DNA from 3 places in the Brachybacterium sp. NPDC056505 genome. Region 1 is predicted to be linked to each of the others. Evidence: riboswitches for the same ligand, from Rfam matches in the RefSeq annotation. Region 1 holds a riboswitch; each other region holds the start of a gene.
What was found. A riboswitch is a leader RNA that binds a small molecule or an ion and turns the genes downstream of it on or off. The one in region 1 is predicted to bind thiamine pyrophosphate.

Region 2: linked by a shared signal. The riboswitch ahead of thiM (hydroxyethylthiazole kinase) and the one ahead of ACFQ53_RS04120 (MFS transporter) in region 1 are both predicted to bind thiamine pyrophosphate.
Region 3: linked by a shared signal. The riboswitch ahead of ACFQ53_RS12285 (ECF transporter S component) and the one ahead of ACFQ53_RS04120 (MFS transporter) in region 1 are both predicted to bind thiamine pyrophosphate.

The regions. Positions count from the first base shown of each region.
Region 1 covers NZ_JBHTSV010000004.1:18,192-23,563, forward strand. Annotated here, with positions in the region: gene ACFQ53_RS04105 (DUF7010 family protein) at 1-258, opposite strand, end outside; gene ACFQ53_RS04110 (thiamine phosphate synthase) at 309-1,055, opposite strand; gene ACFQ53_RS04115 (hydroxyethylthiazole kinase) at 1,052-1,981, opposite strand; gene ACFQ53_RS04120 (MFS transporter) at 1,978-3,435, opposite strand; TPP riboswitch at 3,427-3,519, opposite strand; gene orn (oligoribonuclease) at 3,581-5,372, shown strand, end outside.
Region 2 covers NZ_JBHTSV010000039.1:13,460-18,831, forward strand. Annotated here, with positions in the region: gene thiD (bifunctional hydroxymethylpyrimidine kinase/phosphomethylpyrimidine kinase) at 1-269, shown strand, start outside; gene thiE (thiamine phosphate synthase) at 302-970, opposite strand; gene thiM (hydroxyethylthiazole kinase) at 967-1,821, opposite strand; TPP riboswitch at 1,968-2,063, opposite strand; gene ACFQ53_RS15175 (MFS transporter) at 2,358-3,692, shown strand; gene ACFQ53_RS15180 (TetR/AcrR family transcriptional regulator) at 3,787-4,518, shown strand; gene ACFQ53_RS15185 (fluoride efflux transporter FluC) at 4,752-5,324, shown strand; gene crcB (fluoride efflux transporter CrcB) at 5,321-5,372, shown strand, end outside.
Region 3 covers NZ_JBHTSV010000024.1:43,131-48,502, reverse strand. Annotated here, with positions in the region: gene ACFQ53_RS12290 (ATP-binding cassette domain-containing protein) at 1-2,137, opposite strand, end outside; gene ACFQ53_RS12285 (ECF transporter S component) at 2,134-2,820, opposite strand; TPP riboswitch at 2,896-3,002, opposite strand; gene ACFQ53_RS12280 (hypothetical protein) at 3,320-3,898, opposite strand; gene ACFQ53_RS12275 (M13 family metallopeptidase) at 3,906-5,372, opposite strand, start outside.

The DNA.
Region 1 (5,372 bases):
CACCTGGGAGACGGCGAGCGCCGTGGACAGCTCGTCGAGCAGAGGGTTCTGCGGACGCGGCCCGGCGGAGGTCACGGCCATCAGACCGAAGGCGATCGGCAGGGCGATCACTCCCTGCAGGAGCACCGCATAGGCGCCCGCGTGCTCCCCGCGCCATCGCCAGACGGCCGCCGCCAGCAGCCAGGTGAGGCCGTAGGCGAGGAGGAAGGCGAAGCCGTGGTGGTTGACGGTCGCGAGCCGACTCAGATCCGTGTCCATGCCGACGGTCTACCAGGGGCGGCGCCCGCCGCCCCCGGGTCCGGGCGAGGTCATGACATCTGTCGTGGGGCGCCCCGTGACGCCGGTCCCTGATCGCTCCCGAACCCGGTCAGCACCTCGCGGACCACGGCCGCGGGGTCGCTCGCGCCCATGACCGCGCGCACCAGTGCGACCCCGGCGACGCCGGCCGCGGCGAGCGCGGGCACGTCGGCGGGCGTCACGTCGCCGATGGCGACGATCGGCAGGCGCGTGCTCGCGAGCAGCGTCCGGTAGCCGTCGATGCCCAGGGGCGTGCGTCCCGACTCCTTCGTGGGCGTGGGCCGGAAGGGGCCGGCACCCACGTAGTCGAGCAGCTCCGCCTGGGTCTCGGCGGACCTCACGAGGTCGAGGGTCCCCGTGGTCAGCCCGATGATCGCGTCCGGGCCCAGCAGGGCGCGGGCCCCGGCGACGGGCAGATCGTCCTGGCCGAGGTGGACACCGTGCACGTGCTCGCCGCACGCCCGGGCAGTGAAGGCCACGTCCGCCCGGTCGTCGACCAGAACCCGGCAGGTGGGCGCGGTGGAGCCGACGGCACGCCCCACCGCGGTCACGAGACCGAGCAGCTCACGGGCCTCGAGCCCCTTCGCACGGACCTGGACGACGCCCGCGCCGGCAACGGCGGCGGCCGCCGCGGTCTCCACGGTGCGGCGATCGGTCCCGGAGGTGACGAGATAGCAGCGCAGGTCGAGGGGCGCCGGGGCCGCCCCGTCCCCGTCCAGGCCCGGGTGGTCGTGGTCGTGGTCGTGGTCGTGGGTCATCGGTCCTCCGTGGTGATCTCCAGGGCGTGCTCGCCGATCTCGTCGAGGGCGTCGAGCAGGGCGGTGCGGAAGGCGCCGGGCCGCGGCGCGCGGCGCGCGGCTCGCTCCCCCGCGACGTCGAGCCACACGGTCGCGGCGTGAGCGGCGCGGGCGGCGGCGGTGGTGAGGTCCGAGGGCCCGACGGGCGAGTCGTCAGGCCCGCTCCTCTCGACCGCGACGAGGCACGCGGCGGTGAGCGCCCCGAGCAGACAGCCGGTGCCGGTGACGCGCGTGAGCAACGCATGCCCGCGTCGGACCTCGATCCCCGGTGTGCGATCCCCATCGGCCATGACTGCACCCGCACCGACGATCCAGTCGACGGGCCCCGAGACGGCCACGGCTCCGCCGGTGAGAGCGACGATCTCGCGGGCGGCACCGTGGGCGCTCTCGGCTCCGTCGCTCGCGTCGGCGCCGCGTCCGCCGGTCCCGCCGCGCAGCGCGAGGATCTCCGAGGCGTTCCCGCGCACCACGTCCGGCCGCAGGCCCACGAGCTCGCGGGCGAGGGGCGTGCGCACGGGCGCGCGCCCGATCGCGGTCGGATCGAGCACCCAGGGGTGACCGGCCGCGATGCTCGCGGCCACGGTCGCGGGGATGCCCGACATCGCATCGGTGCTGAGGGTCCCGAGGTTCACGAGCAGCGCGTCGGCCGCCCCTGTGACCACGGGCGCCTCGGCCTCGGTCTCGGTCATCATCGGGCGGGCGCCCGCGGCGAGCAGACCGTCGGCCACGATGCCCATCGACACCGTCGCGGTGAGGCAGTGGACGAGCGGCGGATGCCGGCGCACCTCGGCGAGCACCGGGGCGACCTCGCGCAGGTCCGGGTCGTCACCGAGCGCGGCGTCATCGTCGACGTCGTGGTCTTCGCGAGGGTGCGGATCAGTTCTCATCGCCCGCTCCCCCGGCTGCCGCGGTCGGCGACCGCGTCGAGGTCCCCGTCGATCTCCGCCGCCGACAGCCGGGGCCCGAGCGCCGCACCGACGATGAGGAGGACGCCGCCGAGCACGAGCAGTCCGAGCACCGCGGCGTGCACCCCGAGCAGCGCCGAGAGCCCGGGCAGGTAGAACGGGTAGAGCGCGGGCAGGATCAGCGAGAGGCTGTAGCCCATCCCGTACCCGGTAGAGCGCACCGACGTCGGGAAGCGCTCGGAGAGGTAGGCGGAGACCGGTCCGTACGCGGCGACGGTGACGACCTGCAGCGCGGCGGCGAGCACGGCGGCACCGGCCAGCGTGCTCGAGCCGACCGCCATCCACCACAGCACCGGGCCCAGCACGGTCGCCGCGATCCCCCACAGGACGAACAGTCGGCGCCTGCCGGTGCTGGTGGAGAGATGCCCGGCGAGCGCCATCGCGAGCGCCTGCGCGCACGAGGCGATGCCCATCGCGACCGAGACGCTGGTCGCCGACAGACCCGTATCCTGGCCGAGCTGGGCAGTGAGCATGATGACGGTCGTGTTCGTGAGCAGCCACAGGCCCGTCATCAGGGTGAACACCTGCCAGAAGGCGCGCGCCCAGCGTCCGCGGAGCATGGCCGCGATGCCCGAGGCTGCGGGCCCCTCGTCCGCCAGGGATTCGTCGGCCAGGAGCGGGCCGTCGTCCGTCGAGGGATCCTGGCCCTCCCGCTCCTCGATCACTCGTCGCGTCGTCGGCGCATCGACCACGCGCCGCCGGTAGTAGGCGAGCATGCCGAGCGAGGCGAGCGCCCCGAGCACGAACAGTGCGCGCCAGCCCCACGCGGCATAGGCGTCGGGCCCCAGGACCAGCAGCAGCGCAGCGGTCGCGAAGGCGATCGCGGCCTGCGCCCAGGGCGCCATCGAGAGGATGAGCCCGCTCATGAGGCCGCGCCGGCGCGGGGCCGACCATTCCATGGCCAGGGGGATCGCGGCCGAGTACTCGCCGGCCACGAAGATCCCGCCGAGGAACCGCAGGGCGAGGATCAGGCCGATCGTTCCCACGCCCAGCAGCTCGTGGGTGGGCATGGCGGCGATCAGGAGGGCGCAGGCGGCGGTGCCGGTGATCGCGACCTTCGTGGTGCGGGTGCGCCCCAGGCGGTCCGAGATCCTGCCGAAGACCATGCCGCCGACGGGCCGGCCGAGCATCATCGCGATCACCACGATCGCTCCGGTGGTGGCGGCGATCCCCGGGCCCGCGACGACGGCGAGCGCCGGGGTCAGCGCGGTCAGCGGCAGGAACACGTGGACGTTGTCGATGAAGTTGCCGACCACCCCGGCGCGCAGGGCGGCGCGGCCCTCGGGCGGCAGCTGCGGCATCGGCGTCGGCCCGGCCGACGGCGTGTGGACCGCGGCGGCGGTCGTGGGCGGGCTCTCGGGCAGACGTGACCGCATGGCGGACATCCCTTCGTCAGTGCGAACTGCATCAGGTTCCACGGGTGTGATCTCAGCGCGCGCGGCGCACCCCGTGTCCGGCGCGCCAGTATTCCAGAGCCGTCGGCGGCGACGCGGCGCCGTCCGCGGCGACTACCCTTGCCACGTGAGCACTTCGAACCGTGGAACTGCCGACCGCATCGTCTGGGTCGACTGCGAGATGACCGGACTGGACAAGGAGAAGGACGCGCTCGTCGAGATCGCCGTCCTGGTCACCGATGGTGACCTGAACATCCTCGGGGAGGGCGTGGACGTCGTCGTCAAACCCCCGGCCGAGGCGCTGGAGCAGATGGGCGATTTCGTGCGCACCATGCACACGAACTCAGGGCTGCTGGAGGAGCTGGACGCGGGCATCACCCTCGAGGCCGCGCAGGAGCAGTGCCTGGCCTACGTGCGCGAGCACTGCCCGGAGGCCGGCAAGGCGCCGCTCGCGGGCAACTCCGTGGGCACCGACCGCGTGTTCCTCGACAAGGACGTGCCGGAGTTCGCCGCCTGGCTCTCCTACCGCACGATCGACGTCTCGAGCCTCAAGGAGCTCGCCAAGCGCTGGTTCCCCCGCGTCTTCTACAACACGCCCGCCAAGCACGGCGGCCACCGCGCCCTCGCCGACATCCGCGAGTCCATCCAGGAGCTCAAGTACTACCGCGAGGTGCTGTTCGTGGCCGATCCCGGGCCGACGACCTCGCAGGCCCAGGCCGCCGCGCGCACCTTCGAGCTCGCCGTCGACGGCGAGAGCGCCGACGGGTCCGACGACGCGGCCGCCGGCGCCGCGGGATCCTCCGCGCCATCGGTGCCGTGGCTGCAGCGCGCCACCCACCGCACCTGGCTGGACTCCGAGGGCGAGGAGCTGCTCGTCTTCGGCGCCGAGTCGCTGCGGGAGGACGGCGGCTTCGGCTGGCTCGACGAGAACGGGGAGCTCGACGGCGACAAGCCGGCAGAGCTCTGGGTGACCTGCCGCATGACCCACTGCTTCGCGCTCGCCACGATGCTGGGAAGCCCCGAGTACGGGCGCTTCGTCGACCATGGCATCGAGTCCCTGCGCACCGTCTTCAAGGACGAGGAGCACGGCGGCTGGTACTCCAAGATCTCCGGCGAGACGGTCATCGACGACGCCAAGGAGGCCTACGCGCACGCCTTCGTGGTGCTCGCCGCCGCCTCCGCGACCGCCGCCGGCCGTCCGCACGCCGCCGAGCTGCTCGAGGAGGCCCTGGGCGTCCTCGACGCGAAGTTCTACGACGAGGAGGCGGGGATGAGCGTGGATACCTTCGACCGTGCCTTCGCCGTCTGCGAGGACTACCGCGGCATCAACGCGAACATGCACACCACCGAGGCGCTGCTCGCCGCGTCCGACGTCACCGGCGACCGCCGCTGGCTGGACCGCGCCGTGGGCATCATGACCCGCGCGATCGACGAGTTCGCGCGCGAGCAGGACTGGCTGCTGCCCGAGCACTTCGACACCTCGTGGAACCCGATCCTGGACTTCAACGAGGACAAGCCCGCCGATCCCTTCCGCCCCTACGGCGCGACCGTCGGCCACTGGCTCGAGTGGTCCCGCCTGGTCCTGCACGGCCGCGCCGCACTGCTCGCGAAGGACGGCGACGCCCCCGAGTGGATGCTCGAGGCCGCGAACGCCCTCATGGCACGGGCCGACGACGCCTTCGGCATGGACGGGGAGCCCGGCTTCCCGTACACCGTGGACTGGGACGGCACCCCCGTGGTGCACGAGCGCATGCACTGGGTCGCCGCCGAGGCCACGGCTGCCTCCGCCGTGATGTTCCAGGTGACGGGCGAGGCGAAGTGGGCCGACCGCTACCAGGCCTGGTGGGAGTACGTCAGCGAGTTCCTGCTGGATCCCGAGCGGGGCAGCTGGCACCACGAGCTGGACCGGCGCAACCAGC
Region 2 (5,372 bases), on a different contig from region 1:
GCACCGATCTGCTGTGCGGGAGCGAGGGCATCGTCGAGCTGCCCGCCCCGCGCATCGAGACGACCAACGACCACGGCACCGGCTGCACGCTCTCGGCGGCGATCGCCGCCCGGCTGCCGCGCATGCCCGTCGAGGACGCCGTGCGCGGCGCCAAGGAGTACCTCCACGGTGCGCTCGCCGCGAGCGACCGGCTCGACGTGGGGCGCGGCCACGGACCGCTGCACCACTTCTTCGCGCTGTGGGAGGGCGAGGGGATCCCGGCGCGCTGACCCCGGCGCCGGCCCGCCCTGCGGACCCGGGCTCACCGGTCCGGCGCCGCCTCGGTCCAGGCCGCGCTGAGCACGCGAGACGCGCGCAGAGGATCGTCGGCCGCGCAGACCGCCGAGACCACCGCGCACCCCGAGGCGCCCGCGCGCCGCAGGGCCGGGACGTCGGCCGTGGTGATCCCGCCGATCGCGACGCTCGGCACCGGGGACGCGGCCGCGAGCAGCGCGAACCCCTCGACGCCGAGGGCCGGCGGATGATCCGCCTTGGTGGCGGTCGCGCGGATCGCGCCGATGCCCACGTGGTCGACGGTGCCCTCCGGCAGCGCGGCCACGGCGTCCAGATGCGCCGACGTGTTCGCGCTGAGCCCGATGACGGCGTCGGGCCCGAGCAGTTCTCGTGCACGGCGCACGTCCTCGTCGCCCTGCCCCAGGTGCACGCCGTCCACGCGTACCCCCTGCTCGCGCGCCGCGACGGCGGCATCCACACGGTCGTTCACCAGCAGCAGCGCGCGGGCGTCGATCACCCGCGCGAGACGCTCCAGCAGGCGCACGTGCGCGGCGAGGTCCGCGTGCTTCTCCCGCAGCTGCACCACGCGCGCACCGCCTTCGACGGCGAGTTCGACCGTGCGCACGATGCCGCGCGCACCGCACAGCGCGGCATCGGTGACGAGGTACAGGCCGAGGTCCTCGCTCGAGGGCCTCATGCGGCCCCGCCGCCGACCTGATCCGTGAGGCTGACGTGCAGGCGCCCGGGCGCGCGGAGCTCGTCCGGGCCGATGGCGGCGAGGGCGTCGAGGAGCCGGGGCGCGAAGGTGCCCGGCCCGTCGGCCCCGGAGGCGGCGCGCTCGGCCGCCGCGGAGTAGGCGGCATGCGCGGCGACGACGGCCTCGAGCGCAGGTGCTCCCTCGCTGCGCACGCCCAGGAAGGCCGCGATCACGGCGCCGAGGGCGCAGCCCCCGCCGGTCATGCGGGTCAGCATCGCACTGCCGCCGGCCACCTCCACGAGGGTGCTCCCGTCGGTGATGAGGTCGCGCTCGCCGGAGACCGCGACCACGGTGTCCTGCGTGCGCGCGAGGCGGGTCGCCGCCGCGACGGCCGCGTCGATCGGGTCGGAGGAGTCGACGCCCCGGCCGCCGCTGCCCTCGCCGGCGAGGGCGAGGATCTCCGAGGCGTTGCCGCGCACGGCCGTGGGCCTCTGGGCCACCAGCTCGGCAGCAAGCGGCGTGCGCACGCGCAGCGATCCGATCGCGACAGGGTCCAGGACCCACGGCGTCCCGGAGCGACGAGCTCCGGCGACCGCCTCGTGCATGGCCTCGCGCTGTTCGGGCGCGGGGGTGCCCAGGTTGATGAGAAGACCGTCGGCGACCGCGGCGAAGTCGCCGGCCTCGCCCACGATGTCGACCATCGCCGGGGCGGCGCCGATAGCGAGCACCACGTTCGCCGTCACGTTCGTGACCACGGAGTTCGTGATCGCGTGGACCAGCGGACCGCGCTCGCGCACCGCGCCCAGAAGGTCGCCGCAGCGGGCGGCGAGCCCTGCAGGATCGACGGGCATCGGGAGGCCTGCGGAGAGGTCGGCAGCGACCTTGGAGGCGCCGTCTGAGGGGGTTGCGGGGGCCATCGGGCTCCTCTCGTCGGGGCGAGGGGCCGGAGCGGCTGCGGCGTGTGATCGGCGAGGATCCTGGAGGATCGTCGGCACCCGGCCGCGGCTTCGGACATTCCCTACGCCAGCGCTGACTGGATCAGGTTCGACGGGTCTGCTCTCAGCCGCCATCGGCGGCACCCCGTGTCACGTGCCGATGAGCCTAGCGCGCTGGAGAGGACGCCGGGGCGCGCCGCCCGCTCCACGGCCAACACGACGCTCCGCGCGCCCGTGGCGCCACGGAATCCTGTGGTGCGCGCCTGTGATGTGCGGCACGGCGCTGCTCGGGGTGCCCAGCTCAGAGAGTCGGTCGGGCGTCCAGGACGTCCGTGCGGAAGGACGCGGCTCGACAAAATAGTTCATGGCAACTAATACTTTCGGAACGGTCGCACGGACCGCCCGCACACCGTCGCGAGCATCGCCCGACGGTCATGACGAAGGAGTCTCCCGTGTCCACTGCCGCACCCGATCTCGAGGTCGATCCGACCGTCGACCCGACGGGCAGCCCCAACATCCTGGGCCCGCGACTGCGCGTGCCCGCGATGGGCATCAAGCCGGACCGGAAGAAGCCGATCTGGTATGTCATCGGCATCTTCCTGGGGCAGTTCGGCCTGTTCGTCGCCCTGATGGGGCCCGCGACGGTGTCGGTCCAGATGAAGGCCCGCACGCTCTCGGACCTCCCGGCGGAGCAGGCCTCGATCGCGGCCGCCGCCCTCGCTCCGGGCGCGATCGCAGCGCTCGTCTTCAACGCCCTCGGCGGGCGCCTCTCGGATCGCACGCGATCGGGGCTGGGGCGGCGCCGACCGTGGATCATCGGCGGGGCCTTCGCGATGTGCGCGGCGATCCTCATCATGGCGATCGCGCCGAACGTCGTGGTGCTGGCCTGCGGCTGGTTCATCGCGCAGGCCTGCGCGAACATGGCGTACGCGGCATACACGGCCTCGCTCGCCGATCAGCTGCCGGACGAGCAGTACGGCAAGGTCTCCGGCATCGTGGGCATCGCCCAGAACTCCGCCATCATGGCCGCGACCTGGCTGGCCTCGTTCTTCGGTGGGACCATGGTGGGGTTGTTCATGATCCCCGCCGTGCTCGGCTTCGTGCTGGTGACCGTCTACGCGCTGATGATCCCGGATCCGGTGCTCAAGCAGAACCGCTACCCGTTCAACGTGCGCGAGCTGGTCACCTCGTTCTGGACCAACCCCCTGAAGTTCCCGGACTTCGGACTGGCCTGGTGGGGCCGGTTCATGATCATCCTGGCCTCCTACCTGTTCATCAGCTTCCGCGTGCTGTTCATGACGAACCACCTGGGGCTCGAGGACGCGGCGGCCGCCACCGCGGTCGCCACCGGCGTCACGATCTACACGGTGCTGTCCATGGTCGCCGGGCTGGCCGCCGGGTGGATCTCCGACCGGATCGGGCGTCGCAAGGTGCTCGTTGCGGGGTCGATCCTGGTCTTCGGACTGGGCACCTACATGCTCGCCCACGTCGACTCGGTCGGGGGGTTCTTCCTGTGCGAGGCCATCGTGGGCCTCGCCTACGGGACCTACCTCGCCGTCGACCTCGCACTCGTGTTCGAGGTGCTCCCCGACCGCAGGACGGCGGGCAAGGACCTGGGCGTCTTCAACATGGCCAACGCCCTGCCGCAGTCGATCGCCCCGGCCCTGGGCGGGATGCTCCTCGCGCGCATCGGCGGGGGCACCGACTTCACGGTGCTCTTCGTGGCCGCCGCGATCTCGGGCGTCATCGGCGCTGTGCTCACGATGTTCATCCGCGGCGTGAAATAGTAGGGGCGACACATTGATGACGGGCCGGTGCGGCACGATCGCACCGGCCCGCTCTCGTCCCAGGTCGACGGAGACCTGTGCCGAAGGGGAGCCCATGAACACCGACCAGACCACGCGCGCCGCCGCGACCGCGAGCGCCGCCGAGGGGACCGTCGCCGCGCGCGAGCCGCGCGAGCGCAGCACCGCCAAGGGGCCGGCCGCCGAGAAGCGTCCGGTCCGTCGGCGCCCGGGACGGCCCCGCGGGCAGGACTCCGCGGTGGTCCGCGAACAGGCGCTGCAGACCGCCGTCGACCTCATCGCCCGTCAGGGCTTCGGAGCGACCTCCATGGCGCAGGTCGCCGAGGGCGCCGGGATCTCGCCGTCGGGCCTCGCCCATCACTTCCCCTCGAAGAAGGCGCTGCTGGGGGCCGTGCTCGCCCATCGCGACGCCGTGGACAGCGACCCCATGCCGCCCGAGGGATCCACGCCGTGGTCCGCCTTCGACCATCTCGTGCACGTGGCCGGGCTGAACATGCAGCGCCGCCAGATCGTGCTCCTCTACGCGACGGTCACGGGCGAGGCCACCACCCCCGACCACCCCGCGCACGAGTGGATGCTCGATCACTTCGAGGCGGTCATGGAGTCGCTCATGCGCTGCCTGCGCCTGGACCAGGAGAAGGGCGACGTGCGCGAGGACGCCCCCGTGGAGCGCATCGCCCGGGAGACGGTCGCCCTCATGGACGGCCTGCAGCTGCAATGGCTCATCGACCCCTCGGTGGACATGGCGGAGATCCTCGGGGACCACGTCACGCGGCTCAAAGAGGCCTGGGGGACGGGGCGGGACTGACGTCCGCTCGGGGCGGAGAGCCGCACGCGACCGGCAACGACTTGCCCCGTTCGGCCCGGGCGGCGTTCAATGGTGCGCGTCGGCCGCCCTCGGGCGCGCCGGCACGGCGGTGGGGCCCGCCGTACCCAACCTCGAAGATCGACAACGGTCCCTGTTCGCTCCCGGAGCGCGGCCCTCGCGCGCCGGGATCCGGCGGTCGCGCGCGCCCGCCCGACTCTGAACAGGAGTGATCCGTGACCCGACCCGAGGACCCGCATCCCGAGATCCCGCTCGACCCCGACGCCGAGAGCCCCGACCCCCCGGGCGGCACGACAGCGCCGAGCGACACCACTGCGCCGGGCGACACCACAGCACCCGACGTCCTCCTCCCAGCGCGCGTCCGACCCCTGCATCTGCGGCCGGTCTCGATCGCCCTGGTGCTGATCGGCGGGACGCTCGGCACGGCCGCCCGCGAGGCCCTGACGCTCGCCGTCCCCGAGCTCGGCGGAGTGCCCGTCGCCCTGTTCGCGATCAACCTCGTGGGTGCCTTCCTCCTCGGGATCCTGCTCGAGGCCCTCGCCCGGAGCGGACCCGACCAGGGCGTGCGCCGCGCGCTGCGGCTGTGCGTCGGCACGGGAGTGATGGGTGGCTTCACCTCGTACAGCTCGCTCGCCCTCGCCGTCGATCAGCTCATGGCCGACGGACGAGTCCTCGTCGGCGCGGCCTTCGGGCTGGTCAGCATCGTGCTCGGCGTGCTCTTCGCCGTCGCCGGCATCCTCGCCGCCTCCCGCCGCACTCCGCGGCGCACCGAGGAGGCCGCCCGATGAGTCCCGCGGTCTTCGTCCTGCTCAGCCTCGCCGGCGGCGTGGGAGCGG
Region 3 (5,372 bases), on a different contig from region 1:
GCCGCACGAGCGCCGCCGTCGACTGCAGCGGATGGCGAAGGTCGCGCCGCGCCCCGAGGCCGCGCAGGCGGCGGCTGGTCATGATCCGCTCCCAGACGTCGGCCGTAAGCCCGGCCCGCACGAGTCCCGCGACGCTCGCCGCGACCGGCCGACCGGGCAGACGCAGCCTCCCGCCGAGGGCGTCTCCCAGCCGGGTCGGGTCGAGGGAGGCGAAGATCAGCACGCCGGGAGCCACGAAGTAACCGATCCGCAGGGCCTCCTTGAGCCCCAGCAGCCAGGTGGTCCCGGACAGCACGGGCAGGGGAGAGGCGAGCACCGTGGACCAGCAGAGGCCGACCGCCGCGAGCACGATCGGGACCAGACGCAGCGCCGTGCTCCGGACCCCGCGCACGGCGAGCGGTGCGAGGACCACCACCAGCAGGCACGCGAGGAGCCCCAGCTGCCAGCGGTCGATCGCGAAGGAGCCGACGGCAGCCGCCGCGGCGATCACGATCGTGGTCAGCGGATTGAGCGCGTCAGCAGGCGCAGGACGGGGACGACGTGGCGGGCGAAGGGTGGTGTCGTATGCCGGTGCCGATACTGAATCGAGCGCGGCGCCGGGCACAGCCGACTCCGGGGCGGCGGGGAGCGCGTCGTCGTCGCCCGTGCTCACGTGCTCCGCGAGGTCCAGGCGCACGTCCCCGCGGGCGACGAGACCCGGGTCGTGCGTCGCGGCCAGCACCGCGCAGCCTCGTCCGGTCGCCTCCTCGAGCAGGGCGAGCAGCTGGGCGCGACGCTCCTGATCGAGGCCGACGGTCGGCTCGTCCAGCACGAGCAGGGCGGGTTCCTGGGCGAGGGCGGCGATGATCGCGAGGCGGCGCTGCTCACCTCCGGAGAGCTCGAACGGCTGAGCGTCCGAGAGGTGTGCGAGGTCGGCGCGACCCAGCAGGCTCTCGGCGAGGTCGGGGTCGCGCGCCCACGGCGAGGCGGTGACCTCCTCGCGCACGGACCGCGAGACGAAGGAGTGCTCGGGCTCCTGCGGGACGTAGGCGATCTTCGAGGGTTCAGGGCCCTCGAGGTGTCCGCCGAGCGGATCGGCGAGGCCCAGGATCGTGCGCAGCAGCGTGGTCTTGCCGCTGCCGCTCGGCCCGGTGAGCACGGCGAGAGCTCCGGAGGGGACGTCCAGGTCGAGGGCGTCGAGCAGAGGAGAACCCATGGCCTCCTTCCCCCGGGCCTCGTCCCGTCGTCGCCGCCGCGCCACTGCGACCTGCGAGAGCGACAGCACCGCCTGGCCGGGTGCGTCGGATCCGCGCGCCGGGACGGGGGTGGCAGCCGGATCAGGCGTCACCGCCGGATCAGGCGCACCCGCCGGACCGGTCGCACCCGCCGGATCGGCCGCGTCGAGCACGTCCTCAGGGGAGCCGTCGGCCAGGACGTGCGCCTGCGCTCCGAGCACGATGACGCGGTCCACGTGCGGGGTCCAGCCGTCGGCGTCGTGGTCGGCGACCACCAGGGTGCGATCACCGACCGCGTCCAGGATCGCGGCGCGGACCTCGCGGGCCGTCGGCCGATCGAGCATGCTCAGCGGCTCGTCCAGCAGCAGCGCACCGGGATCCAGGGCAAGGGAGCCGGCGAGGGCGAGCCTCTGCTGCTGCCCTCCGCTGAGATCCCACGGCGAGGCCGCGGCGTCCACTCCGGCGTGCGCGACGTGCAGGGCGGAGGTCACCCGGTGCTGGATCTCCTCGCGGTCCAGCGCTGCGTTCTCGGGACCGAAGGCTGCGTCTCGGCCGGCGCTGCCACCGATCAGGGCGTGCAGCGGCTGCTGCAGGAGCAGGCCGCGCTCGCCCGGACGGGTGGGGCCGGGGGCCTCGCCCGAGAGGTCGCCCGTGCTGGTGTCCAGCAGGCCCGTGAGGGCACGGAGCACCGTCGACTTGCCCCCGCCGCTGGGACCCGTGAGCAGCACGCGCTGACCGGCGGGGATGTTCAGGGTGAGGTCGTCGACCGTCGGCCGGGAGCGGGTCGACGGTGTCCAGGTGACGGCGTCGAGGCCGAGCGCCACGGCGGCGCCGGATACGGGACCGGTTCCGGCGGGGGACGCGTCGCCGCGCGCCCCGTCGGCCCCGGAGCCCGTCCCGATCACCGTCGCCCCCGCGCTCATGCGCGCGACCGCCGTCCCCACTGGCGCCCGGCCGGGAAGGCGCTCAGGGCGCCGGTCGCGCCGAGGGCGCGCACGATCAGCCATCCCAGCACCCCGCACAGCAGCGCCGCGGAGACGATGAAGAAGCCCAGCAGCGCCCAGGCCGAGGCCCAGGACCACTCGGGGTAGTAGGAGAAGCGCTCGTAGACCCATTCGAGGATCCCCGAGAGCACGCCGCCGGCGATCGCCACGGGCAGGGTGAAGCGGCGGTAGGCGGTGACGAGGAACGCGATCTCGACGCCTCCGCCCTGCAGCAGGCCGCTGACCACGGTGCCGATGCCCCACTGTCCGCCGAGGGCCATCTCGAGGACGGCGGCGATGACCTCGGCCAGCACGGCCGCGCCGGGACGGCGCACGATGAGCATGGCCACCAGCGCGGGCAGGAACCACACGCCCGCGAGCAGGCCCACCGACGGCGGCAGGACGGTTTGCAGAGGTGTGAACAGCGTGTACACCTGCCCCCAGGCGAGGAACACGAAGGCGAAGACGACGCCGATCGCGACCGTCAGCACGAGGTCCACGGTGCGATAGGCCAGCAGCGGCCGACGTGCGAGGGCTTGGCCCGTCGATGCCGAGGACGCGCGGGCCTGCGTGGTCTTCTCGGCGCGCCCGGAGGGGGCGGCGGGGGTGGAGCTGGTCGACATCTGGTTCTCCTTCCGATGCGGAAGGGGCCGCGAGGCCCGTCGGCCCCGGATGCAGGCACCCGGCGCGGCGGACATCGCAGAAGAATCCCGACTCCCTACGCCGGTCTGAACCGGATCAGGTTCGAGGGTCTGCGCTCGGTGCGCACTCTCAGCACCTCTGCGGTGCTCCCCTGTCTGTGGATGTCAGCGTCGATGATATCGCGCGGCGCCGTCGGAGCGCCCTCGGTGTGTGCGCCAGATCGCCCGGGCCGCGCCGGGCCGCGCCGCGCCGGGTGGGGCTGGGGCGGCGTCGGGGCCGGCGCCGGGAGACCGCAGCGGACCTGTATGAGGCGGCGGGGCCCGACGGCCGAGTCGCATCCGGCTCCCGAACGAGCACGAGAAGTACGAAACGGTTGCCAAGAGCGCTCATGGCAACCGTTTCGTACTTCTCACGGGACGACGGGCCGCCGACGGGCCGCCGAAGGGCCGCCGAAGGGCCGCCGACGGGCCGCCCCGCGGATCAGCGGCGCGCGCGGATGGCCTGGTCGATCGCCTCGGCCGCGGCGCGGGGATCGTCGGGCGAGAGCAGGAAGCTCGTGCCCTCCCGGCCGATGATCTCCACGAGCGTGCCGGGACGGGAGACCATCAGGCGGTACGCGGACTGCTGCTCGCCGGTGGTGAAGACCTTGCGCCCGGGCAGGGCCTCGAGGGTCCCGCGGTCCGGCGCGAGCACGCGCCCGCGGCGCCAGCCGAGCCCGCCCACCGTCACGCCGAGCGTTTCGCCCGGGATGCGGCGCAGCTGCACGGCGCGGAAGTCGGCGACGGGCCAGGCGGGGCGCGGCAGGAACCCGCCGAGGCCTACGGTCAGCCCGTCGCCGTCGACCACGAACCGGGTGGCGAGCCGCATCCACGACCAGAAGGCGTACACGAGCACGGCCAGGGCGAGCACCAGGCCCAGCACGACCGTCTCGCCGCGCGCCCAAGCGATCGCGTACCCGGCGATGCCGACACCGATCGCGGCGCTCATGCCGATGCGGGTCCAGCCCACCGCGCCGGGAGTCGTCCGCCCCACGTGGAAGGGCGCCTCCGGCCTGCTCACGGTGTCCTCACCAGATGCTCACGCGGTCTTCGGGCGCGCGGTACATCGCGTCGTCCTCGCGCACGTCGAAGGCCGCGTGGAAGGCGTCGAGGTTGCTCGCGATCGCGTTGCAGCGGAACTCGGCGGGGGAGTGCGGGTCGATCGCCAGCATGCGCGCCGCATCCTGCGCGCGGGACTTCGCGCGCCACACCGTGGCCCAGGACCAGAAGACGCGCTGCAGGCCGCTCAGGTCGTCCATCCGCGGCGGGTTCCCGCCGGAGCGCGCGAGGTAGGCCTTGATCGCGATGGTGAGGCCGCCCAGGTCGCCGATGTTCTCGCCGATCGTGAGGCTTCCGTTGACATGGGGCAGCTCGTCGCCGCCGATGACCTCGCCGTCCTCACCGTCTGCGCCATCCGCGCCGACCGCGTCGTCCCCGCCAGTCGCCTTCACCTCCGCCTGCTCGCGCAGCACGCGCGGGGTGAGGGCGTCGAACTGGTCGATGAGCGCGCGGGTGCGCTGCTCGAATGCCTCGCGGTCCTCGTCGGTCCACCACGAGCGCAGGTTGCCCTCGCCGTCGTACTTCGAGCCCTGGTCGTCGAAGCCGTGCCCGATCTCGTGGCCGATCACGGCGCCGATGCCGCCGAAGTTCACGGCGTCCTCGGCCTCGGCGTCGAAGAACGGCGGCTCGAGGATCGCGGCGGGGAAGACGATCTCGTTCGCGCCCGGGTTGTAGTAGGCGTTGACCGTCTGCGGGGTCATGTGCCACTCGTCGTGGTCAACGGGCCCGGCGAGCTTCGCGAAGTCGTGGGCGGCGTCGTGCGCGCGGGCGGCGCGGACCGAGGCGACGAGGTCGTGGGGGTCGAGCACGAGGCCGTCGTAGGTGCGCCACACGTCGGGATAGGCGATCTTCGGGGTGAACAGCTCGAGCTTGGCGAGGGCCTTCTCGCGGGTGCCCGGCGTCATCCATTCGAGCGTCGAGATCGACTCCCGGTAGGCGTCCAGCAGCGCGCCGACGAGCTCCTGCATGCGCGCCTTGTGGTGCGGCGGGAAGTGCCGGGCCACGTAGTCCTGTCCGATCGCGAATCCCACGGCCCCCTCGACCAGCGAGATGCCGCGCTTCCAGCGCTCGCGCAGCTGCTCGGCGCCGGAGAGGGTGCGACCGGAGAAGTCGAAGTCCTCCTCGACGAAGGCCGAGGAGAGGTACGGGGCGAAGGCGCCGACGGTGTGCAGGGCGGCCCAGGTGCGCAGCACGGCGAGGTCCTCGGCCGCGAGCAGCGGGGCGACGGCCTCGACGAACTCGGGCTGGCTCACGCAGACCACGTCGAAGGCGCCCGCCGGCGCGCCCGTGCCTTCGACGTAGGCGTCCCAGGGGAACGCGGGGGCGAGGGCCTCCCGCTGCGCGGCGTCCATCGGGTTGTTCGACTTCTCGCTGTCGCGCAGGCGCACCCGGTCCACATGGCACGCCGCGAGCCGCGTCTCGAAGTCCATGACCGC